2 regions of the Streptomyces sp. NPDC030838 genome follow, and region 1 is predicted to be linked to the other one. Evidence: predicted binding sites of a transcription regulator. Region 1 holds the regulator's gene; the other holds the start of a gene.
What was found. The regulator HspR, encoded in region 1, represses chaperone genes until heat shock. The targets are predictions, from matches to a motif close to TTGAGNNNNNNNNNCTCAA.

Region 1 (11,641 bases):
CGACGTTCATCTTGAGCACGAAGTTGTCCCCCGCGCCCCAGTCCCAATAATCCAACTCAACCTGATGCCCGGCGTCGACGAGTTGCCAGGCCACCCACTCGGCCCACGCTCGATCTGCCCCCGCGTGACTGACGAACCACGGCCCGTCGGCCACCTCACCGCTGGTCATCCCGCCCCCGAGTCCCGCCACCGCACTGGACCTACGAGGTTAGAACTCACCGTCCCCGGCCGCGCCCCGTTCCCCGACGCTCATCCGGGGCTCCGGGGCGGTGAGGAGCCAGGGCGTGCCGTAGATCATCGCGCTGCGGCAGTTGACGCCGTGCCCGAAGACCGACCTCGCGAGGACCAGGCCGTCCACGTGCGTGACGGTCTCGCACACCGTGGCGCCCGGCGCGACGACCAGGCTACGGCCGGCCACCGAACCGTGGACGTACAGGTTGCGGCCGTCGGTGCCGTAGACGGTCGGCACCGTGCGGCGTGGACGGCGAATGAGCTCTGGTGACGGCCGTCAACGAGTCGTCTGACGCTTCCCTCCGCAGGGCAATCACCCCGGCCTCCCCCAGCCGTTGAGCCGATCATGACCGAGAACACCCCGTCCGGCGCCGCGCCGACACCACTGCACCGCCCTTACCTGACATGGGCCGCATCCGCGGGCACAGTGCACCTGACCGTCGACGCGGCGGACCTCCACCCGCGCAAGGGCAACTGGTACGGCTGGATGCGCGCATCCGCCCTCGCCCACATCGCGGCGAAGCCGGACTCGGCGACCACCCTGAACAGCATGCGCGGGTTCCTCCACGACAGTCCGCAGAACCAGCGCCTGGCCGAGATGCTGCGCCACCGCCCCGAGGACTTCGGAGCGGCAGGCGAACCCATCGTCCTCTGGGCCGGTGACATCACGGTCTCCAGGCACCCAGGTGACCGGATCACCCTGCACCTGCACGGGCCGGAATGCGTCAACGGACTGCAGTCGCTCACCACCATCGCCCACTGCGCCCGTGAACTGGAGCCGGGGCAACTGGACCGGGCGTTCGCGAGGGTGGACGTTGTCACCGGTTCCGAAGAAGACCTGGCCCGCCTGCGCCGCCTCCATTACGAATCCCACCTGTACTCCAACGCGGTCCGTCCGCAGGACAACCTGTCACGTTGTGCCCACCTCGCCCGTGTCCGCGACCAATACCGTGACGACGACATCGACTTCGACTGGCGCCGGGGAGTCATCGCCGGCCCCCACACCGGCGGCTACGACATCGGCATGGTGTTCCGCGCCCTCGCCTGCTTCCATCCCGCTCCCACCCCGGAGCTCATCCACAGGGTGGGGACGGGCGAGGGCCTTGAGGAGACGTGGTCCGACCTGACCAGCCGTACGTACCGAGCACTCATGAACGACGGTGTGCAGGCGCTGGGCGTACAAAGGGCTCTCGAGACCTACTCCGTGGCACAGAGGGAGATCACCCGCCTGAACAACTGGTCCGTGTCCGGCCACCGGCACCTGATCAAGTACGCGTCCGACCTCGTCATCTGGACAGCCGCCCGCCGCCTGCCGCTGGACGAACTCCACCGTGGCGGAGGCGACTTCGGATGGGGAACCGACGAGGGCAACGAGGCGTTCCGCAGCAGCGTCAGGGTCGCGGCCGATGACCTCGTCGCCGCCTACGAGGTGGTCTGCCCCAAGCCGTCCGGCCCGGGCCGCAAGAACTACAAGGGAGAGGCCGACCGCCTGGACGTCTGGCTGAAGCTCGTCGACCGCCTTCGCCGCCTCGGAATGGTGTAAGGGCAACCCTCGCGGAAACAGGCGACGCCCCCGTAACCCGCAAGGGTCACAGGGGCGTCAGCCACACCGAAACGGCTATGACCGGTTACTTCACCGGCTCCGGCTCCGGCTCGTTCTCCGATTCCGTGGAGCCCTCAGGGTCCTCCGGCTCCACCGGCGTCTTGACGGAGTCCAGCAGGAGCTGGGCCACGTCGACGACCTGGATGGACTCCTTGGCCTTGCCGTCGTTCTTCTTGCCGTTGACCGAGTCGGTCAGCATGACGAGGCAGAAGGGGCAGGCCGTCGAGACGATGTCGGGGTTCAACGACAGCGCCTCGTCGACGCGCTCGTTGTTGATGCGCTTGCCGATGCGCTCTTCCATCCACATCCGCGCGCCGCCGGCGCCGCAGCAGAAGCCGCGCTCCTTGTGGCGGTGCATCTCCTCGTTGCGCAGGCCGGGGACCTTGCCGATGATCTCGCGCGGGGGCGTGTAGATCTTGTTGTGGCGGCCCAGGTAGCACGGGTCGTGGTAGGTGATGATGCCCTCGACCGGGGTCACCGGGATCAGCTTGCCCTCGTCCACCAGGTGCTGGAGCAGCTGGGTGTGGTGGATGACCTCGTAGTCGCCGCCGAGCTGCGGGTACTCGTTGCCCAGGGTGTTCAGGCAGTGCGGGCACGTCGCGACGATCTTCTTCGCCGACTTCGGCTTCGCGGACTCCGGGACCACCTTGCCCTCGTCGTCCAGCTCCTCGCCGAACGCCGTGTTCAGGGCCATGACGTTCTCCATGCCGAGTTCCTGGAACAACGGCTCGTTGCCCAGGCGGCGGGCGGAGTCACCCGTGCACTTCTCGTCGCCGCCCATGATCGCGAACTTGACGCCCGCGATGTGGAGCAGTTCGGCGAAGGCCTTCGTCGTCTTCTTGGCCCTGTCCTCCAGCGCGCCGGCGCAGCCGACCCAGTAGAGGTACTCGACCTCGGACAGGTCCTCGATGTCCTTGCCGACCACCGGGACCTCGAAGTCGACCTCCTTCGTCCACTCCAGGCGCTGCTTCTTCGCCAGGCCCCAGGGGTTGCCCTTCTTCTCCAGGTTCTTGAGCATCGTGCCCGCCTCGGAGGGGAAGGCCGACTCGATCATCACCTGGTAGCGGCGCATGTCGACGATGTGGTCGATGTGCTCGATGTCGACCGGGCACTGCTCGACGCAGGCGCCGCAGGTGGTGCAGGACCACAGGACGTCCGGGTCGATGACGCCGTTCTCCTCGGCCGTGCCGATCAGGGGGCGCTCGGCCTCGGCGAGCGCGGCCGCCGGGACGTTCTTCAGCTGCTCCTCGGACGCCTTCTCCTCGCCCTCCATCGTCTTGCCGCCGCCCGCCAGCAGGTACGGCGCCTTGGCGTGGGCGTGGTCCCGGAGGGACATGATCAGGAGCTTGGGGGAGAGCGGCTTGCCGGTGTTCCACGCGGGGCACTGCGACTGGCAGCGGCCGCACTCGGTGCAGGTGGAGAAGTCCAGCAGGCCCTTCCAGGAGAACTGCTCGACCTGGGAGACACCGAAGACGTCGTCCTCGCCGGGGTCGGAGAAGTCGATCGGCTTGCCGCCCGACGTCATCGGGAGCAGCGCGCCCAGCGAGGTCTCGCCGTTGGCGTTGCGCTTGAACCAGATGTTCGGGAACCCGAGGAAGCGGTGCCAGGCCACACCCATGTCGGTCTTCAGGGAGACCGTGATCATCCAGATGAAGGACGCCGCGATCTTCAGGCCCGCGAAGAAGTAGGTGAGGTTCTGGAGGGTGGAGAGCTCCATGCCCTCCAGCCACGACACCACCGGGTAGGAGATGAAGAACGAGGCCTCGTAGCCGTCCACGTGGTGCTGCGCGCCCTCGAGCGCGTGCAGCATGAAGATGCAGACGCCGACGATGAGGATGATCGTCTCGACGAAGTACGCCTGGCCGGTGTTGGAGCCCGCGAAGCGGGACTTGCGGCCCGGTCGGTCCGGCCGGGAGAGCTGACGGATCGCGATCAGCACCAGGATGCCGACGACCGTCATCGTGCCGATGAACTCGACGAAGACGTTGTACGGCGCCCAGTCACCGATGATCGGCAGGATCCAGTCGGCCTGGAAGAGCTGGCCGATCGCGTTCACGATGGTCAGCAGCAGCGTGTAGAAGCCGATCGCCACGAACCAGTGCGCGATGCCGACGATGCCCCAGCGGTTCATCCGGGTGTGGCCGAGGAACTCCTTGGCCACCGTGATGGTGCGCAGGACGGGGTCGTTGGTCCGGGCACCGGCCGGAAGGGGCTGGCCGAGCATCACGAAGCGGAAGATCTGAAGGACGGCGCGGCCGAACAGGGCGACGCCGACTGCCATCAGGACCATCGACACGATGATCGCGGCGAGTTGCATTTCGGGGCTCCTCGGGCCTGCGAGGGTTCTTCGGTGAGATTACTAAGCGGTAACTTATGCAGTCCTCTGAGACTACCCGTATCCCTTTCCGCACTGTAGTCAGGCGGCCGGTGATCTGCGTCGCTGAGGGTTGCCTCAGAGGGGCGGCAGGCGTTGCGAGGGGTGCGGGAAACGTCTCGCCCGGTGCCAGTGTTGCGGGTGCTGGTGTCATTCGTATCAAAATGGTGCATACGTGCCCAGTCTGAGAGGTGTGCGCCGCCGCGGGTGGCGGCGCCCCTGTGTGGCCGCGCCGATCGGGGGTTACTTGCGCGTAAGGGATGGATAAGAGTTGAGTCGGCTTGGCTCAGCTCTGTTGACCCGGCGGATGCCGTCGTGCACACTTGAGCCTGTTCCACTCAAGTCAGCTGGAGGAATCAACCATGGCACGTGCGGTCGGCATCGACCTGGGCACGACTAACTCCGTCGTCAGCGTTCTGGAGGGCGGCGAGCCCACCGTCATCACCAACGCCGAGGGCGCCAGGACCACGCCGTCCGTCGTCGCCTTCGCCAAGAACGGCGAGGTGCTGGTCGGTGAGGTGGCCAAGCGCCAGGCCGTCACCAACGTCGACAGGACCATCCGGTCGGTCAAGCGCCACATGGGCACCGACTGGAAGATCAACCTGGACGGCAAGGACTTCAACCCGCAGCAGATCAGCGCCTTCGTGCTGCAGAAGCTGAAGCGGGACGCCGAGGCGTACCTGGGCGAGAAGGTGACCGACGCGGTCATCACCGTCCCGGCGTACTTCAACGACGCCGAGCGCCAGGCCACCAAGGAGGCCGGCGAGATCGCCGGTCTGAACGTGCTCCGCATCGTCAACGAGCCGACGGCCGCCGCCCTGGCGTACGGCCTCGACAAGGACGACCAGACCATCCTGGTCTTCGACCTCGGTGGCGGTACGTTCGACGTCTCGCTGCTGGAGATCGGCGACGGTGTCGTCGAGGTCAAGGCCACCAACGGTGACAACCACCTCGGTGGTGACGACTGGGACCAGCGCGTCGTCGACTACCTGGTCAAGCAGTTCCAGTCCGGGCACGGCGTGGACCTGTCCAAGGACAAGATGGCGCTGCAGCGTCTGCGCGAGGCCGCCGAGAAGGCGAAGATCGAGCTGTCCTCGTCCACCGAGACCTCGATCAACCTCCCCTACATCACCGCCTCCGCCGAGGGCCCCCTGCACCTCGACGAGAAGCTGACCCGCGCCCAGTTCCAGCAGCTGACCGCGGACCTGCTGGAGCGCTGCAAGACCCCGTTCTTCAACGTCATGAAGGACGCCGGCGTCTCCATCAACGAGATCGACCACGTCGTCCTCGTCGGTGGCTCCACCCGTATGCCCGCCGTCGCCGAGCTCGTCAAGGAGCTGACCGGCGGCAAGGAGGCCAACAAGGGTGTGAACCCGGACGAGGTCGTCGCCATCGGCGCCTCGCTCCAGGCCGGTGTCCTCAAGGGTGAGGTCAAGGACGTCCTGCTCCTCGACGTCACCCCGCTGTCCCTCGGTATCGAGACCAAGGGCGGCATCATGACCAAGCTCATCGAGCGGAACACGACGATCCCGACCAAGCGGTCCGAGATCTTCACCACCGCCGAGGACAACCAGCCGTCCGTGCAGATCCAGGTCTACCAGGGCGAGCGCGAGATCGCGGCGTACAACAAGAAGCTCGGCATGTTCGAGCTGACCGGTCTGCCGCCGGCGCCGCGCGGCGTCCCGCAGATCGAGGTCTCCTTCGACATCGACGCCAACGGCATCATGCACGTCACGGCGAAGGACCTCGGCACCGGCAAGGAGCAGAAGATGACCGTCACCGGCGGCTCCTCGCTCCCGAAGGAAGAGGTCGACCGCATGCGCGAGGAGGCCGAGCGCTACGCGGAGGAGGACCACAAGCGCCGCGAGGCCGCCGAGACCCGCAACCAGGGCGAGCAGCTGGTCTACCAGACCGAGAAGTTCCTCAAGGACAACGAGGACAAGGTCCCCGGCGAGATCAAGACCGAGGTCGAGGCCGCCGTCGCCGAGCTGAAGGAGAAGCTCAAGGGCGAGGACACCGCCGAGATCCGCACCGCCACCGAGAAGGTCGCGGCCGTCTCGCAGAAGCTGGGCCAGGCGATGTACGCCGACGCCCAGGCGTCCCAGGCCGCCGCGGGCGGCGCCTCCGAGCAGCCCAAGGCCGACGACGACGTGGTCGACGCCGAGATCGTGGACGACGAGCGCAAGGACGGTGCGGCGTAATGACGGAGGAGACCCCGGGCTTCGAGGAGAAGCCCGACGTCCCCTCCGGCGCCACCCCTGACGACGCCGAGCCGAAGGCCGCCGCCTCCTCTGCGGAGGAGGGGGCGGCCCCGGCCGGGGACGCGAACGAGACAGCGGGTCTGGTGGCCCAGCTGGACCAGGTGCGCACGGCCCTCAGCGAGCGGACCGCGGACCTCCAGCGGCTCCAGGCCGAGTACCAGAACTACCGCCGCCGGGTCGAGCGCGACCGGATCGCGGTCAAGGAGATCGCCATCGCGAACCTCCTGACCGAGCTCCTGCCCGTGCTCGACGACATCGGGCGCGCGCGGGAGCACGGCGAACTCGTCGGCGGTTTCAAGTCGGTGGCGGAGTCGCTGGAGACCGTGGCGGCCAAGATGGGCCTGCAGCAGTTCGGCAAGGAGGGCGAGCCCTTCGACCCGACGATCCACGAGGCCCTGATGCACTCGTACGCGCCGGACGTCACCGAGACGACCTGCGTCGCGATCCTCCAGCCGGGGTATCGCATCGGCGAGCGCACCATCCGCCCCGCGCGGGTCGCCGTCGCGGAGCCCCAGCCGGGCGCGCAGACGGTCAAGGCCGAGGGCGCCGAAGGCGCAGCGGGTGCGGAGAAGGCCGACGACAAGGAGAACGGTGGCCCGGAGGAGGGCTGACGTTATAACGCACGCAGGAGAGGAGGGACGTCGAGGATGAGCACCAAGGACTTCATCGAGAAGGACTACTACAAGGTCCTCGGCGTCCCCAAGGACGCCACCGAGGCCGAGATCAAGAAGGCGTACCGGAAGCTCGCCCGCGAGTTCCACCCGGACGCCAACAAGGGCAACGCCAAGGCCGAGGAACGCTTCAAGGAGATCTCCGAGGCGAACGACATCCTCGGCGACCCCAAGAAGCGCAAGGAGTACGACGAGGCTCGCGCGCTCTTCGGCAACGGCGGCTTCCGGCCCGGACCCGGCGCCGGCGGCGGCTCGTTCAACTTCGACCTGGGCGACCTCTTCGGCGGCGCCCAGGGCGGGGCGGGCGGCTTCGGCGGCGGACTCGGTGACGTCTTCGGGGGCCTGTTCAACCGGGGCGGGGCCGGCGCCACGCGCACCCAGCCCCGCCGTGGCCAGGACATCGAGTCCGAGGTCACCCTGAGCTTCACCGAGGCGATCGAGGGCGCGACCGTCCCGCTGCGGATGTCGTCGCAGGCGCCGTGCAAGGCCTGCTCCGGCACCGGCGACACGAACGGCACACCGCGCGTGTGCCCGACCTGCGTCGGCACCGGCCAGGTGGCGCGCGGCTCCGGCGGCGGCTTCTCGCTCACCGATCCCTGCCCCGACTGCAAGGGCCGCGGCCTGATCGCGGAGAACCCCTGCGAGGTCTGCAAGGGCAGCGGCCGGGCCAAGTCCTCGCGGACCATGCAGGTGCGCATCCCGGCGGGCGTCTCCGACGGGCAGCGCATCCGGCTGCGCGGCAAGGGCGCGCCGGGCGAGCGCGGCGGTCCCGCGGGCGACCTGTACGTCGTCGTGCACGTCGACGCCCACCCGGTCTTCGGCCGCAAGGGCGACAACCTCACCGTCACCGTCCCCGTGACCTTCGCGGAGGCGGCCCTCGGCGGCGAGGTCCGGGTCCCGACCCTGGGCGGCCCGGCCGTCACCCTGAAGCTGCCCCCGGGCACGCCCAACGGGCGCACCATGCGCGCGCGGGGCAAGGGCGCGGTCCGCAAGGACGGCACCCGCGGGGATCTGCTGGTCACCGTGGAGGTGAGTGTCCCGACCGAGCTGTCGGGGAAGGCTCGTGACGCACTCGAGTCGTATCGCGAGGCGACCGCGGGCGAGGACCCGCGGGCGGAGCTGTTCCAGGCCGCGAAGGGAGCATGAGTCAGATGGATGGCCGTCGTCCCCGCCCCCGCGGGGGTTTCTCGCCCTATGAGTTGACCGACGAGACCCCGGTCTACGTCATCTCGGTGGCGGCCCAGCTCTCCGGCCTGCACCCGCAGACGCTGCGCCAGTACGACCGCCTGGGCCTGGTCTCCCCGGACCGCACCGCCGGCCGCGGCCGACGGTACTCGGCCCGCGACATCGAGCTGCTCCGCCAGGTGCAGCAGCTGTCGCAGGACGAGGGCATCAACCTGGCCGGCATCAAGCGGATCATCGAACTGGAGAACCAGGTCGCGGCCCTCCAGTCCCGCGTCGCCGAACTGGAGGCCGCCCTCGACGGCGCGGCGGCGGCCATGCGCCAGCGCGAGGCCGCGGTGCACGCCTCGTACCGGCGCGATCTGGTGCCGTACCAGGAGGTGCAGCAGAGCAGCGCGTTGGTGGTGTGGCGGCCGAGGCGACAGCAGTCGTCCGACTGACACGGACACGGAGAGGGGCGGCACCGGAGGACATCCGGTGCCGCCCCTCTCGCCGTCCGACGCCCCTTTTACGGCGCGGTGATGACGTACCCCTCCCCAGGGGCGGACTCGGTGCCGTCCGCGGCGACGGCGGTCACCCAGTAGAACGTGGTGGTGCCGCGCGGAGCGCTGGTGTCGACGTACGCGGACGACCCGGCCTCGAGGTCGGCGAGCTTCTCGTACGCGGCGCTGTCCCGGTTCCAGCGGTAGACGCGGTAGCCGCCCGCCGCCTCCGGGGCGGACGCGTCGAGCCCGTACCAGGTGAGCCGGTTGGCGGTCTCACCCTCGATGTCGCCCGCCTCCAGGGTCAGCGGCGAGCCCGCGGGCGTCTCGACGCTCGGCCTCATGTCCAGCTCGGTCGTGGTGACGACCTGTGCCTCGTGGGTCCACCAGTAGGTGGAGTTGTCGGCCTGGTCCAGGGCGTCGACGATGAAGCAGGTCTTCTCGCCGTCGGGGAGGACGGTGTACGAGTACGACGTGGTGTCCGCCCCCACCCAGTAGCCGGCGTGGAGGGCGCACATCTGCTCGCCGTCGGACTCGTACAGCTCGCCGCGACGCACGTTGTAGCTCTTCAGGTCGGCGGCCGGGTTGGGGTCCCAGGTGAGTTCGAAGCCGTACTCGGTCGGCGTGACGGTCACTCCGGTGACGGGCGGCGGCGGGGTGATGTCCGCGCGCCGGCCCCGGACCGAGGCGGAGGGCGCGGACTCGTTGCCCGCCGTGTCGAGCGCGGTCACCCGGTAGTAGTGGGTGCTCTCCTCGGCGGCCGAGGTGTCGAGGTACGACGCCTGGTCGCCGCTGCCGACCTCGGTGTAGGTGCCGGTCGCGGTCGCCGCTCGGTACACCCTGTACGACGCCGCTCCGTCCACCGCGCTCCAGGTGAGCCGCAGGCCGTCCTGCTCGGTGTCCGTGCTCAGGCCCGTCGGCACGGCCGGCGGTGTCCTGTCGACGGTGGTGACGAGCTGGTCGGCGCTGCCTCCCGACTCGTTGCCCGCCTTGTCGACGGCCCGGACCTCGTAGTAGTAGGCGGCGCCGGTCTGCGGCAGCGTGTTGTCGGTGTACGACGTGGCGGTGGTCGTCGCGAGCGGCGTGCCGCCGTACGACGAACCCTTCAGCCGCCGGTACACCCGGTAGTTCGCGAGGTCCATCTCCTTGTTGCCGGACCAGGTGAGCCTGGCCGCGCCGGTGGCGGTGTCGTAGGAGACGGCGGTGCCCGTCGGGGTGAGGGGCCTGACCTTGTCGACGTCGGCGGAGGTGCGCGGCGTGTAGGCGAACTTGACGTTGGCGGTGCCGGTCCAGTTCACGAAGTCGACGCGGAGGGTGTGCCTGCCGCTGGGAATCGTCACGTTGACCGTCTTCTTGACGGTGGTGGAGACGTTCTTCCACAGGTCGATCTTGCGGACGCCGTCCAGGTAGACGCGTACGCCGTCCTGGGCGGAGGCGGTGAAGGTGAACGGGCCGCCCGAGCCGAAGTCGCGGGTGACGGTCCAGCGGACACCGAAGTTGTTCGACGGGACGCCTGAAGTGGGCGCGCCGGTGCCCCAGTTCTGGTCGATGGCCGAGTCGCAGTCCGTTTTCTTCGGAGTTCCGGAGAAGGTGGTGTTTGCGAAGAACTCGCGCTTGTAGACCGGGGAGGTGCAGCTGGTGGCCGCCGACGCGGGGGTCGCGGCCGTGGTGAGCACACCGCCCGCCGTGGCCAGTACCAGGGCGGCGGCGGTGGTGCGTCTGGCTGGATTCATTCGGTCCTCTGGTCGGGATCGGGCCTCCGTACGGCGGCCCTCGGGATCACGACTCGTGCCGGACGGGATTGGTTGCACGGAGTGAAGCGGAATGTGGTGTTGTCATCTCGTTAAGTGGTTTTGCTTGACGCTGGGGCCTGCCGCCGCGTTGGCTTTTCAGTCACATGGGTCGCAAGGGTGCGCCCGCATCCGGAAGACACCCCCGGAAGACACCTAGAAGTGAGCTCCTCCATGCGTCGTCGTATCGCCATATCCGTGGCCTCGTGTTCGTTGGCCCTGTCGCTCGCCGGCTGCGGGGCGCTCGGCGCGACAAGTGACGGGGGCGACGCGACGCCGACCAAGGGCAACGACATCACGGTGGGCCTGCTGCTGCCGGAGAAGGCGAACACCCGCTACGAGAAGTTCGACTACCCCATCATCCGGGCGAAGGTCGCCTCCCTGACCGACAACCGCGGCAAGGTCGAGTACGCCAACGCCGAGCAGAACTCCGCCAAGCAGGCGCAGCAGTTGCAGCAGATGATCGACGACGAGGTGGACGTCATCCTGCTCGACGCGGTCGACGCGCACGCCATCGCGGGCGGCGTGAAGAAGGCCAAGGAGGCGGGCATTCCGGTCATCGCGTACGACCGGCTGGCCGAGGGCCCGATCGACGCGTACATCTCCTTCGACAACGAGCTGGTCGGCGAGGTGCAGGGCCGCACCCTGCTGGACGCCATGGGGCCGGACGTCGACACGTCCGACAAGATCGTCATGATGAACGGCTCGCCCACCGACCCGAACGCCAAGCAGTTCAAGTCGGGCGCGCTGTCCGAGCTGAACGGCCGGGTGCAGATCGCCCAGTCCTTCGACACCAAGGACTGGAAGCCGGAGAACGCCCAGGCCAACATGGCCGAGGCGATCAAGGCGATCGGCGCGGGCAACATCGCCGGCGTCTACTCCGCCAACGACGGCATGGCGGCCGGCGTCATCAAGGCGCTGGAGGCCGCCGGGGTGACGAAGCTGCCGCCCATCACCGGCCAGGACGCGGAGCTGGCGGCCGTGCAGCGGATCGTCAGCGGCGAGCAGTACATGAGCGTCTACAAGTCCTACCCGGCCGAGGCCGAG
Region 2 (11,641 bases), on a different contig from region 1:
TCTCCAGCAGCCAGCCGGAGACCTCGACGGGCACGTCGGGCGGGGAGAACGAGGTGGCGTTCTCCATCAGCTCGGCGAGCAGGTGGGAGAGGTCGTCGGCGGCGAACCCGGCGATGTGGGCGTGCGGCGGCAGCGCGGAGATCCGGACCCGCTCGTAGCGCTCGATCTCGCTGACCGCCGCCCGGGCGACGTCGACCAGCGGGACGGGTCCGTGGTGCTGCTGGACGTGCTCGGTACCGGCCAGGACGAGCAGGTTCTCGCTGTGCCGGCGCATCACGGTGGCGAAGTGGTCGAGCTTGAACAGGGTGGAGAGCCGGTCCGGGTCCTGCTCGCGCTCCTCCAGCTGCTCGATCACGGCGAGCTGACGTTCGACCAGACCGAGCGTGCGCAGCGCCAGGCTGACGAACGTACCGCCGATGCTGGTGCGCACCCGCTCCAACTGGGCGGTCGACTCCGCCAGTTCCGCGCGCAGCTGCTCGCGGGCGTCGGCCATCTTCTGCCGCTGCCCGACCAGGTGCTTGCGGTCGGCCTCCAGCGTGGCGACCCGCTCGTGCAGGGCGACGGCCTGCGCGTGCAGGGCGTTGACGGAGCGAACGACGCGGGCGAACTCGTCGTTGCGCCCGGTGAACTTGACCGGTTCCTCGGCGGCCGGGTCGGCGGCCTCGGCGAGCCGGGCGGAGCCGATGCGCAGCACGGCGAGCGGTCGGGTGAGGGTGCGCGCCATGGCGGTGGCGATGCCGACGGCGAGCAGGAGCAGCGCGCCGAGGAGGGCGATCCGGATCTCCAGCTCGGTGACGTCGTCGTCGCGCAGCGCCTCCAGGTCCTTGGTGCGGCGGTCGTAGAGCGCGGACTCGACGCCGCGCATCGCGTCGACGCGGGCGGAGAGCGCGGCGTTCAGCTTCGCGGCGTCGGTGGCGAGTTCGGTGTCGGAGAGGGTCGGCTGGTCGGTGAGGGCGGCGAGGTACTTCTCGGCGGAGTTGACCTCGGGGCCGGTGACCGTGGAGTCGTACGAGGTGCGGGCGGCCTTGGGCGCGGTCTCCCGGAAGTCCGCCAGGGCCGCGTCGGAGCGCAGCCGGGCCTGCTGGGCGGCGGCGGTGAGCGCGGCGCGCTGCCGGGCGTCGGCCTGGGAGGAGGTGGTGGCGGTGGTGGGCACGCCGGTGACGGGGTCGATGACCGTCTGGGTGGTGCGCGGCACGTTGAGCGCGGCGAGCAGCAGGCCGCGGGCGGCGGCGGACTGCTGGACGGCGGAGTCGAGTTCGGCGAGGGCGTACGCTCCGGCGCCCGCGCGGGGCGGGAGCTGTTCGGCCAGGTCCTCGGCGAGCCGGTGGAGTTCGGCGATGGCGTCGGAGTACGCCTGGTGCGCTTCGAGAGCGGTGCTCTTTCCGGTGAGCGCCGCTCTGCGGACGGCCGCGATACCGTCCAGGTCCTTCAGCACCGACGCCGGGGTGTCACTGTCCGCGCGCAGCTCCTCCACCTGCCGGTCGACCCGGGCGGAGCGCTGCTCGGAGGGCGCCTTGGACTTGGGGCGGCCGGCCGCGACGTACGAGATCACCTCGTCGCGCTCGTCGGCGAGCGCGTGGGCGAGGGCGAGGGCGTCCTGGGTCTGCTCGGAGAGCGTCACCAGTTCCTGGGTGTCGTGGGCCTGTCCCGCGGCGGCGAGCACGGAGGGGGTGCCCGCACCGGCGATCGCGGCGGCCACCACGGCGACGGCCACGATGAGGCGGTTGCGTACGCGGGTGGGGCGGCCCTTGCCGACGGGAGTGTGCTCCGCTGCCCCCTCGGGGGCCGTCTGCCTGTCTGTGCGCCGAGGCCGCTTCTTCTGCACCGGTGCTCGCATTCCTGACTCGTGTACCCGTGGACCCGGGTGACGCTCCGTCAACTGGTGCGTACTCCCGGTACAGTTCCCGACCCTCCCAGTGCCGGTGGGCAGGGGACGTGCATCGTCTGACCCGCCACCCGAAGGAGTGAACATCGGACCGGAGTTGGCGGGCAAGTTCCTCTGGCGCGTGCGACAGCCTTGCGCGGCGGGCCGGTTGGACGTCTGCCGCAGGCTTTGGCAGGATTCGCCGCCACGCCTTCCCGGAGTGCGCCATTCCATCCCAAACCCGGCTCCTGACCTGCGACGGTTCGATGATTCGGCGACCGATGCCAGCCTTTCGCGGACCTTGTGAAGGGCTCGTGCAGACTGACCGGATGCGTACGGAACTTGTCTCGGTGGCGGGCGATCCCGCGCGCCCCAACGAGGACTTCGCCGGTGTCGGACTTCCCGCCTCCGGACAGGGCGGTTGTCTGGTCGTCCTGGACGGCGTGACCCCGCCGCGGGGCGGAACCGGCTGTCTGCATTCCGTCCCCTGGTACACCGCGCGCCTGGGCGGGGCGCTGACCGAACTGACCGTTTCACTCCCGGATGTTCCGCTGGCGGACGCACTGGCCCGCGCGATCGCACGTACCTCCGAAGCCCACACCGAAACCTGTGACCTTTCTCACCCACGCACCCCACAGGCAACGGTGGTCCTGGCCCGCTGGACGGAGGAGACCGTCGAGTACCTGGTCCTGTCCGACTCCGCCCTGCTCCTCGAATCCCCCGACGGCGCGGTCACCCCCGTCCTCGACGACCGCCTCACCCGCCTCCCCCGCGCGGCCCTCACCTCCGACACCGCCATCGACGCCACCCTGCGCAACAAGGAGGGCGGCTTCTTCACCGCCGCCGCGGACCCGGCGGTCGCCGCCCGCGCGGTGACGGGCACCGTCCCGCGCGCGTCGGTCGCCTCCCTGACCGCCCTCACCGACGGCGCCACCCGCTGGACGGAGAAGTTCCGGGAAGGCGACTGGACCGACCTCCACAGCGCGATCCGCAAGAACGGCCCCCAGTGGCTGATCGACCGGGTGCGCACCCTGGAGGAGGCGGACCGGGAGCAGCGGACGCGCCTGGGCCGCGGCAAGACGCACGACGACGCGACGGTGGTGTTCGTGGAGTTCTGAGTGAAGTTCTGAGTTCTGAGTGGGCTTCCGAGCGGAGTCCCGAGTAGCGCCCGAGGCCGGCACCCCCGCTCCCACCAGCGGAAACAGCACCCGGAGCCAGTGATCGCTGACAGCGAACAAGGGCCTGGGAACATTCAAGCTCTTCCGCGCATTGAGTCGGCATAACTCAACTTGACTGCCGAAGGGGAGATCATGGCTGCTGAGTCCACGGCGTTCACACCGCTCACCCTGCCTGTGCTGCCGCTCGACGACGAGGTCGTGCTGCCCGGGATGGTGGTTCCGCTGGACCTCAATGACGCCGATGTACGGGCCGCGGTGGAAGCCGCTCAGGCGGCCGCGCGGTCGGAGCCGGGCAAGCCCAGGGTCCTCCTGGTGCCCCGCGTCGACGGGACCTACGCGAGCACCGGTGTGCTCGGCACCGTCGAGCAGGTCGGCCGGCTGGCGGACGGTGACCCGGGCGCCCTGATCCGCGGGCGTGGGCGGGTGAAGATCGGCGCCGGGACGACCGGGCCGGGCGCCGCCCTGTGGGTCGAGGGCACGCGGATCGACGAGAGCGTGCCCGACCCGCTGCCGGGGCACGTCACCGAGCTGGTCAAGGAGTACAAGGCCCTCGCCACCGCCTGGCTGAAGAAGCGCGGCGCCTGGCAGGTGGTCGACCGGGTGCAGGCGATCGACGACGTCTCCGCGCTCGCCGACAACTCCGGTTACTCCCCGTTCCTCACCACCGAGCAGAAGGTCGAGCTGCTGGAGACCGCCGACCCGGTCGCCCGCCTCAGGCTCGCCACCCAGCAGTTGCGCGACCACCTCGCCGAGCAGGACGTCGCCGAGACCATCGCCAAGGACGTCCAGGAGGGCGTCGACAAGCAGCAGCGCGAGTTCCTGCTGCGCCGTCAGCTGGAGGCGGTCCGCAAGGAGCTGCGCGAGCTGAACGGCGAGAAGGAGGGCGAGGAGTCCGACGACTACCGCGCCCGCGTCGAGGCCGCCGACCTGCCCGAGAAGGTCCGCGAGGCCGCCCTCAAGGAGGTCGACAAGCTGGAGCGGGCGAGCGACCAGTCCCCCGAGGGCTCCTGGATCCGCACCTGGCTGGACACCGTCCTCGAACTCCCGTGGAACGAGCGGACCGAGGACGCGTACGACATCCAGGGCGCCAAGGCGATCCTGGACGCCGAGCACGCCGGCCTGGAGGACGTGAAGGAGCGGATCACCGAGTACCTGGCGGTGCGCAAGCGCCGCGGCGAGCGCGGCCTCGGCGTCGTCGGTGGACGGCGCGGCGGTGCCGTCCTGGCCCTGGTGGGCCCGCCCGGCGTCGGCAAGACCAGCCTCGGCGAGTCCGTCGCGCACGCCATGGGGCGCAAGTTCGTCCGCGTCGCCCTCGGCGGTGTCCGCGACGAGGCGGAGATCCGCGGCCACCGGCGCACGTACGTCGGCGCGCTGCCCGGCCGGATCGTCCGCGCCATCAAGGAGGCCGGTTCGATGAACCCGGTCGTCCTGCTGGACGAGATCGACAAGGTCGGCTCCGACTTCCGCGGCGACCCGGCCGCGGCGCTCCTCGAAGTCCTCGACCCCGCCCAGAACCACACCTTCCGCGACCACTACCTGGAGGTCGAACTCGACCTGTCGGACGTCGTCTTCCTGGCCACGGCCAACGTCCTGGAGGCCATCCCCGAGGCCCTGCTCGACCGGATGGAACTGGTCCGGCTGGACGGCTACACCGAGGACGAGAAGGTCGTCATCGCCCGTGACCACCTGGTGCCGCGCCAGCTGGAGCGCGCCGGGCTCGGCGCGGACGAGGTGACCATCGACGAGAGCGCGCTGCGCAAGCTGGCCGGTGAGTACACGCGCGAGGCCGGCGTACGCAATCTGGAGCGGTCCGTCGCCCGGCTGCTGCGCAAGGTCGCCGCACAGCACGAACTGGGCGAGCGGGAGCTGCCGTTCACCATCACCGACGCCGATCTGCGCGGCCTGATCGGCCGCCCGCACCATGTGCCGGAGTCGGCCCAGGACCCGGCCGAGCGCCGTACGTCCGTCCCGGGCGTGGCGACGGGCCTGGCGGTGACCGGCGCGGGCGGTGACGTCCTCTACGTGGAGGCGTCGCTGGCCGACCCGGAGACGGGCGCGGCGGGCCTGACCCTCACCGGCCAGCTGGGCGACGTGATGAAGGAGAGCGCACAGATCGCCCTGTCCTTCCTCCGCTCCCACGGCGCCGAGCTGGAACTCCCGGTCGCCGACCTGAAGGACCGGGGCGTGCACATCCACTTCCCGGCGGGCGCGGTCCCGAAGGACGGCCCGAGCGCCGGCATCACGATGACGACGGCCCTGGCGTCCCTCCTCTCCGGCCGCCTGGTCCGCACCGACGTGGCCATGACCGGCGAGGTCTCCCTGACCGGCCGGGTCCTGCCCATCGGCGGCGTGAAGCAGAAGCTGCTCGCCGCGCACCGCGCGGGCGTCACCACGGTGATCATCCCCAAGCGCAACGAGCCCGACCTGGACGACGTCCCCGCCGAGGTGCTGGACAAGCTCGACGTCCACACCGTCACCGACGTCCGCCAGGTCCTGGAGCTGGCCCTGACGCCGGCCACGAGCGGCGCGGCGCCGGAGGTTCCGGTCGCGGCGTGACGGACGCGTCCGGACAACAGAAGGCCCGGGTCCCGTGAGGGAGGCCCGGGCCTTCGCCATGGGCGCGTGGGCGGGCCCTAACCCCTACTCCGTGTGGTGTCAAGTCCCGAAACTTCGGAACATGACCCTTTTGCCCCGATTCGGCCTACTGGAAGTGCGGCCCCACCGGAAAGACCGGACAAGGCGAAGGGCCCTCGGAGAGTAGGACGAACCCATGACGCACACGAAGGAAAACAAGCCGGAGATCCGTCAGAAGCGCGGAATCCGTCTCGCGACGGTCGTGGCCTCGGTCGCGGTGGCCGCCGGCGGGATGTTCCTCTCGGGGGGCGCGGCCTCGGCGGCCCCGATGCCCGCATCGTCGGCCGTGAGCTCGGTCGCCACGCACAGCGACCACGGGCACTGGGAGAAGCACTGCAAGTGGCACAAGCACCACAAGCACGGCCACTGGCACAAGCACTGCAAGTGGGTCAAGGTCCACGACCACCACGATCACCATGACCACCACGACCACCACAAGAAGGACCACCACAAGAAGGACAAGCACGACGACTGATCCGTACCGACGCGATGCCCCGCCGTCCCTCGACCGGCGGGGCATCGCCGTGTCCGTGGGGCTATCCGAGGGCGAGCGCCTGCAGTCGGTCGTACGCGCCGTTGAACCTGTTGTGGTCTCCCACGGTCGGGCCCGTGGAGGTGTACTGCCACATCGTGTAGTACGCCCACCCCGCCGGCAGCTCCCCCACCGTCGACGCGTACCGCGCGATCCACAGCGGGTTGTACTGGGCGAATCCGGCGTAGTTGCCGGTGCACTGCTTCCACCAGCTGGTGGCGGTGTAGATGACGGCGTCGCGGCCGGTGCGGGCCTTGTAGGTGTTCAGGAAGTCGCGGATCCAGGAGACCATCGCGGTCTGCGACTTGCCGTAGCAGGCGGCGCCGTAGGGGTTCCACTCGATGTCGAGGGCACCGGGGAGGGTCTTGCCGTCGCGGGACCAGCCGCCGCCGTTGTCGACGAAGTAGTTGGCCTGGGTGGCGCCGCTGGTGGTGTCGGGGGTGGCGAAGTGGTAGGCGCCACGGATCATGCCCACGTTGTACGAGCCGTTGTACTGCTGCGCGAAGTACGGGTTCTTGTAGTACGTGCCTTCCGTGGCCTTCACGTAGGCCCACTTCACCCCGCTGTTCCACAGGGTCGTCCAGGCGACGTTGCCCTGGTGGCTGCTGACGTCCACGCCTTCGGTCTGGGTGGCGTCACCGGGGGTGGGCGTGCCGTGCACGCCGTCGTGGGCCGGCACGCCCATGCCCATGTAGGCGGTGCCGCGGGCGGGGGTGTCGGCGGCGGACGACGGGACGGTGAAGAGGAGGGAGAAGGCGGCGAGCAGGATGCCGGCGACGGTCAGACGGCGCCGGCGTCGGGTCGTTCCGGATCTGTGCACGGGCATGACGTGCCTCCGAAGACTGAAGACTCGATGAGGGGGTGCTCGGTGGGGGGAACACGGTGGGGTGGACGTCATCGTCCGGTACTGGCGTGGGCATGCCAGTAATTGCCTGGTAAAGAAGCTACGCACGCAGAAGTGCGGGTGGGAAGAGGGACCGGTTGCCGCCGTTGGTCTACGCCTGCGAAATACTGGCGGAGCTGCGGCGATGGTTGCCTTTGGCAGGAACTTTCAGGATCGGGAAACCGGATCAGGGGTGCTGACGTGCACGAGGACGGAAACGGCGGCGGACACGGAGGCGAATCCGCGGCGTCGCCGAGTGGTGTGGACCAGGAGTACCTGGCCCTGGAGCGGGAGCTGACGGTGCTGATGCGCCGGGCCCGCGCCAAGCAGGGCGAGATGGCCCGCGCGGTCCACCCCGACCTGGAGTCGGCGGCGTACGGCCTGCTCGTACGGCTGGACGAGTGCGGCCGGCAGCGCGCCACCGAGCTGGCGGCCTACATCGGCGTCGGCAAGGCCACCATGTCCCGTCAGCTGCGCGCCCTGGAGGACCTGGGCCTGGTGGCCCGCGAGCCGGACCCGGCCGACGGCCGCGCCTGGCTGGTGCACCTCACCGAGGAGGGCCGCCGCCGGGTGCAGCGGGTGCGGGAGGCCCGCCGGGCCCGCTACGTCAGCCAGCTCGCCCACTGGGACCGCCGCGAGGTGGCGGAACTGGCCCGACTGCTGCAGCAGCTCAACCGCGGCATGGAGAAGTAGCCCCCGGTCGGTAATTCCGCCGACGGGCCGTCAGCGAAGTGCCAGGATGGACGGATGTCCACCGCTTACGACATTCCTGAGGTGCTGGACCGCCGCGAGGGCCCCTACGGCGAGGTCGTGCTGCGCCGGCACGGTGATGTGCTGCAGATCATCGCGAACGGCTGCTTCCTGATGGACACCTCCGACGGCCGTTCGGAACGGCGGCTGGTCGACGCGGCGCTGGCCGCGCTCGACGAGCGGCCGGCGCCCCGGCTGCTGATCGGCGGACTGGGGGTCGGCTTCTCGCTCGCACACGCCGCGAACGCCCGCTGGGGGCGGATCACGGTCGTGGAGCGCGAGCCCGCCGTCATCGACTGGCATCGCGGCGGACCCCTTTCCGACCTGTCCCGGAAGGCTCTGTCCGATCCCCGCACCGAGATCGTCGAGGCTGATCTCGTCAGTTTCGTCAATGAGACATCCGCCACGTATGACGCGCTGTGCCTGGACATCGACAACGGGCCCGGATGGACCGTCACGGAAGGCAACGACGGACTGTACGAACCGGCCGGACTGGCAAGCTGCGCAAGGGTGTTGAGTCCCGGCGGGGTGCTCGCGGTATGGTCCGCGGAACCCTCCCCGGAATTCGAAGAAACCTTGTGGAATGCCGGATTCCAGCATGTGCGTACCGAAGAGATCCCCGTTGCCCGGGGCGTTCCGGACGTCGTGCACCTCGGCGTCCGACCTGGATAGCAAAGGCGCGGTGACTCCCCGTACGCTGCTTCCCTGACGCGGATCATTCAAGCGTCAATCGCAGTCATGCGCAGACATGGGATCACCCCACTGATTCCGGAAAGCACACTTTTGGGGCGGGCGATGGAGCAGACACAGACCTCCCACAACGGCACGGCGACGACCACTCCGGGCGCGCAGCGCCGGGTCCTGGTGGTCGAGGACGACCCGACGATCGTCGACGCCATCGCGGCCCGCCTGCGCGCCGAGGGATTCCTGGTGCAAACGGCCGGCGACGGTCCGGCGGCGGTCGACACGGCGGAGGCCTGGCAGCCCGACCTGCTGATTCTCGACATCATGCTGCCGGGCTTCGACGGGCTGGAGGTGTGCCGCCGGGTGCAGGCCCAGCGGCCCGTCCCGGTCCTGATGCTCACCGCGCGCGACGACGAGACCGACATGCTGGTCGGGCTCGGCGTCGGCGCCGACGACTACATGACCAAGCCGTTCTCCATGCGGGAGCTGGCCGCCCGCGTGCATGTGCTGCTGCGCCGGGTGGAGCGGGCCGCGCTGGCCGCCTCCACGCCGCGCAGCGGCATCCTGCGCCTCGGCGAACTGGAGATCGACCACGCGCAGCGCCGGGTGCGGGTGAAGTCGGAGGACGTGCATCTGACGCCCACCGAGTTCGATCTGCTGGTGTGCCTGGCGAACACCCCGCGCGCGGTGCTCTCCCGTGAGCAGCTGCTCGCCGAGGTGTGGGACTGGGCGGACGCCTCCGGCACCCGCACGGTCGACAGCCACATCAAGGCGCTGCGCCGGAAGATCGGCGCCGAGCGGATCCGCACGGTGCACGGCGTGGGCTACGCCCTGGAGACCCCGACGCCATGAGCGACGGGCGGAGAGCCGCACGGAGGAGCCCCGGGGAGCCCTGGGGCGGCCTACGCCCGTTCTCGATCAAGACCAAGCTGGGGGCGCTGGTCGTCATCTCGGTGCTGATCACCACCGGTCTGATGATGGTGGCCATGCGCACCGAGACCGAACTGCGCTTCATCACGGTCTTCTCGATGATCGCCACGCTGCTGATCACGCAGTTCGTGGCGCACTCGCTCACCGCGCCGCTGGACGAGATGAACGCGGTGGCCCGCTCCATCTCGCAGGGCGACTACAGCCGCCGGGTGCGCGAGAACCGGCGGGACGAGCTGGGCGACCTGGCCCAGACGATCAATGTCATGGCGGACGAGCTGGAGGCGCAGGACCGCCAGCGCAAGGAGCTGGTCGCCAACGTCTCGCACGAGCTGCGCACCCCCATCGCGGGTCTGCGCGCGGTGCTGGAGAACGTCGTCGACGGCATCGCCGAGGCCGACCCCGAGACCATGCGTACGGCGCTGAAGCAGACCGAGCGCCTGGGGCGGCTGGTGGAGACGCTGCTGGACCTGTCCCGGCTGGACAACGGCGTCGTCCCGCTGAAGAAGCGGCGGTTCGAGGTGTGGCCGTATCTGTCGGGCGTGCTGAAGGAGGCCAACATGGTCGCCTCGGCGCGCGCGGGCATCGCCTCCGGCTCCGGCAGCCACACCCGTACCGACGTCCATCTGCATCTCGACGTCTCCCCGCCGGAGCTGACCGCGCACGCCGACCCGGAGCGCATCCACCAGGTGGTCGCCAACCTGATCGACAACGCGGTCAAGCACAGCCCGCCGCACGGCCGGGTGACGGTGAAGGCGCGGCGCGGGGCCCAGCCGGAGTCGCTGGAGCTGGAGGTGCTGGACGAGGGCCCGGGCATTCCGCGTTCGGAGTGGCACCGGGTGTTCGAGCGGTTCAACCGGGGTGTGGTCAGCCGGCCGCACGGCCCTGGCAGCGACGGCGGCACGGGTCTGGGTCTGGCGATCGCGCGCTGGGCGGTGGATCTGCACGGCGGCCGGATCGGGGTGGCCGAATCCGAGCGGGGTTGCCGGATTCTTGTCACCCTTCCGGGACTGCCATCCCTGCCAAGTTGACGTAAGGTTCGAAGCGGAGCCACAAGATCCACGGACGTCCGCACTGACGGACACGTGTGATCAGGGAAGGGTCCGCGCCTCCTGCCGCGCCGGGCCCGTCTCGTCGTACCCGTCGTGCCTGCTCACAGGCCGGAACCACGCTTGTTTCCCGCCATTATCAAGCCCGAAACACGCTTTCCGATGTGACTTACGCGACGATGAACGGGCCGGGCCTGACCTTCACGGTCAGGGAGGCGTAGCCTTTATTCCCGCTGTCCATCACCTTGTGAAGCGGAAGAGGGCGGTTGCCGCCGTGTCGCCACAGTCCCCCAGTAACGCATCGAGCATCTCCACCGACGCCGACCAAGCGGGCAAGAACCCCGCTGCCGCGTTCGGTGCCAACGAGTGGCTCGTCGACGAGATCTATCAGCAGTACCTCCAGGACCCGAATTCGGTAGACCGCGCCTGGTGGGACTTCTTCGCCGATTACAAGCCGGGGGCGGCCAACGCCTCGGCTCCGGCGGGTACCGCGGCCGCGGGGGCCGCGGAGACCACCACCACGGCTCAGACGCCGGCCGCGCCCGCGGTTCCGGCCGCTCCCGCCGCCCCGGCCGCTCAGGCCCCGGCCCCGGCCCCGGCGGCCCCGAAGCCCGCCGCCGCTCCGGCCCCGGCCGCTCCGGCCGCCAAGGCCGCCGCTCCGGCTCCGGCCCCGGCGAAGCCCGCCGCCGCCCAGCCGAAGGCCGCTCCGGCCACCGAGGCCCCCGCGGGCCCCGAGCTGGTCACGCTGCGCGGCCCGGCCGCCGCGGTCGCGAAGAACATGAACGCCTCGCTGGAGCTGCCGACCGCCACCTCGGTCCGCGCGGTGCCGGTGAAGCTGCTCTTCGACAACCGCATCGTCATCAACAACCACCTGAAGCGGGCCCGGGGCGGGAAGATCTCCTTCACCCACCTCATCGGCTTCGCGATGGTGCAGGCCATCAAGGCCATGCCGTCGATGAACTGGTCGTACGGGGAGAAGGACGGCAAGCCGACCCTCATCAAGCCCCCGCACGTCAACCTCGGCCTCGCCATCGACCTGGTCAAGCCGAACGGCGACCGGCAGCTGGTCGTCGCGGCGATCAAGAAGGCCGAGACGCTGAACTTCTTCGAGTTCTGGCAGGCCTACGAGGACATCGTCCG

Region 2: the regulator HspR is predicted to act here: its motif matches at 3,134-3,152, upstream of lon (endopeptidase La).

The regions. Positions count from the first base shown of each region.
Region 1 covers NZ_JBVIED010000004.1:461,993-473,633, forward strand. The annotation lists gene fxsT (FxSxx-COOH system tetratricopeptide repeat protein) at 1-190, opposite strand, end outside; partial or broken gene ACZ42A_RS15400 (pyridoxamine 5'-phosphate oxidase family protein) at 251-469, opposite strand; gene ACZ42A_RS15405 (AIPR family protein) at 578-1,774, shown strand; gene ACZ42A_RS15410 ((Fe-S)-binding protein) at 1,860-4,151, opposite strand; gene dnaK (molecular chaperone DnaK) at 4,571-6,409, shown strand; gene grpE (nucleotide exchange factor GrpE) at 6,409-7,080, shown strand; gene dnaJ (molecular chaperone DnaJ) at 7,117-8,286, shown strand; gene ACZ42A_RS15430 (heat shock protein transcriptional repressor HspR) at 8,292-8,762, shown strand; gene ACZ42A_RS15435 (fibronectin type III domain-containing protein) at 8,831-10,537, opposite strand; gene ACZ42A_RS15440 (sugar ABC transporter substrate-binding protein) at 10,769-11,641, shown strand, end outside.
Region 2 covers NZ_JBVIED010000016.1:121,734-133,374, forward strand. The annotation lists gene ACZ42A_RS32655 (sensor histidine kinase) at 1-1,837, opposite strand, end outside; gene ACZ42A_RS32660 (protein phosphatase 2C domain-containing protein) at 2,194-2,982, shown strand; gene lon (endopeptidase La) at 3,175-5,598, shown strand; gene ACZ42A_RS32670 (hypothetical protein) at 5,813-6,151, shown strand; gene ACZ42A_RS32675 (lysozyme) at 6,213-7,034, opposite strand; gene ACZ42A_RS32680 (MarR family winged helix-turn-helix transcriptional regulator) at 7,293-7,784, shown strand; gene ACZ42A_RS32685 (spermine/spermidine synthase domain-containing protein) at 7,839-8,513, shown strand; gene ACZ42A_RS32690 (response regulator transcription factor) at 8,637-9,377, shown strand; gene ACZ42A_RS32695 (sensor histidine kinase) at 9,374-10,483, shown strand; gene ACZ42A_RS32700 (multifunctional oxoglutarate decarboxylase/oxoglutarate dehydrogenase thiamine pyrophosphate-binding subunit/dihydrolipoyllysine-residue succinyltransferase subunit) at 10,776-11,641, shown strand, end outside.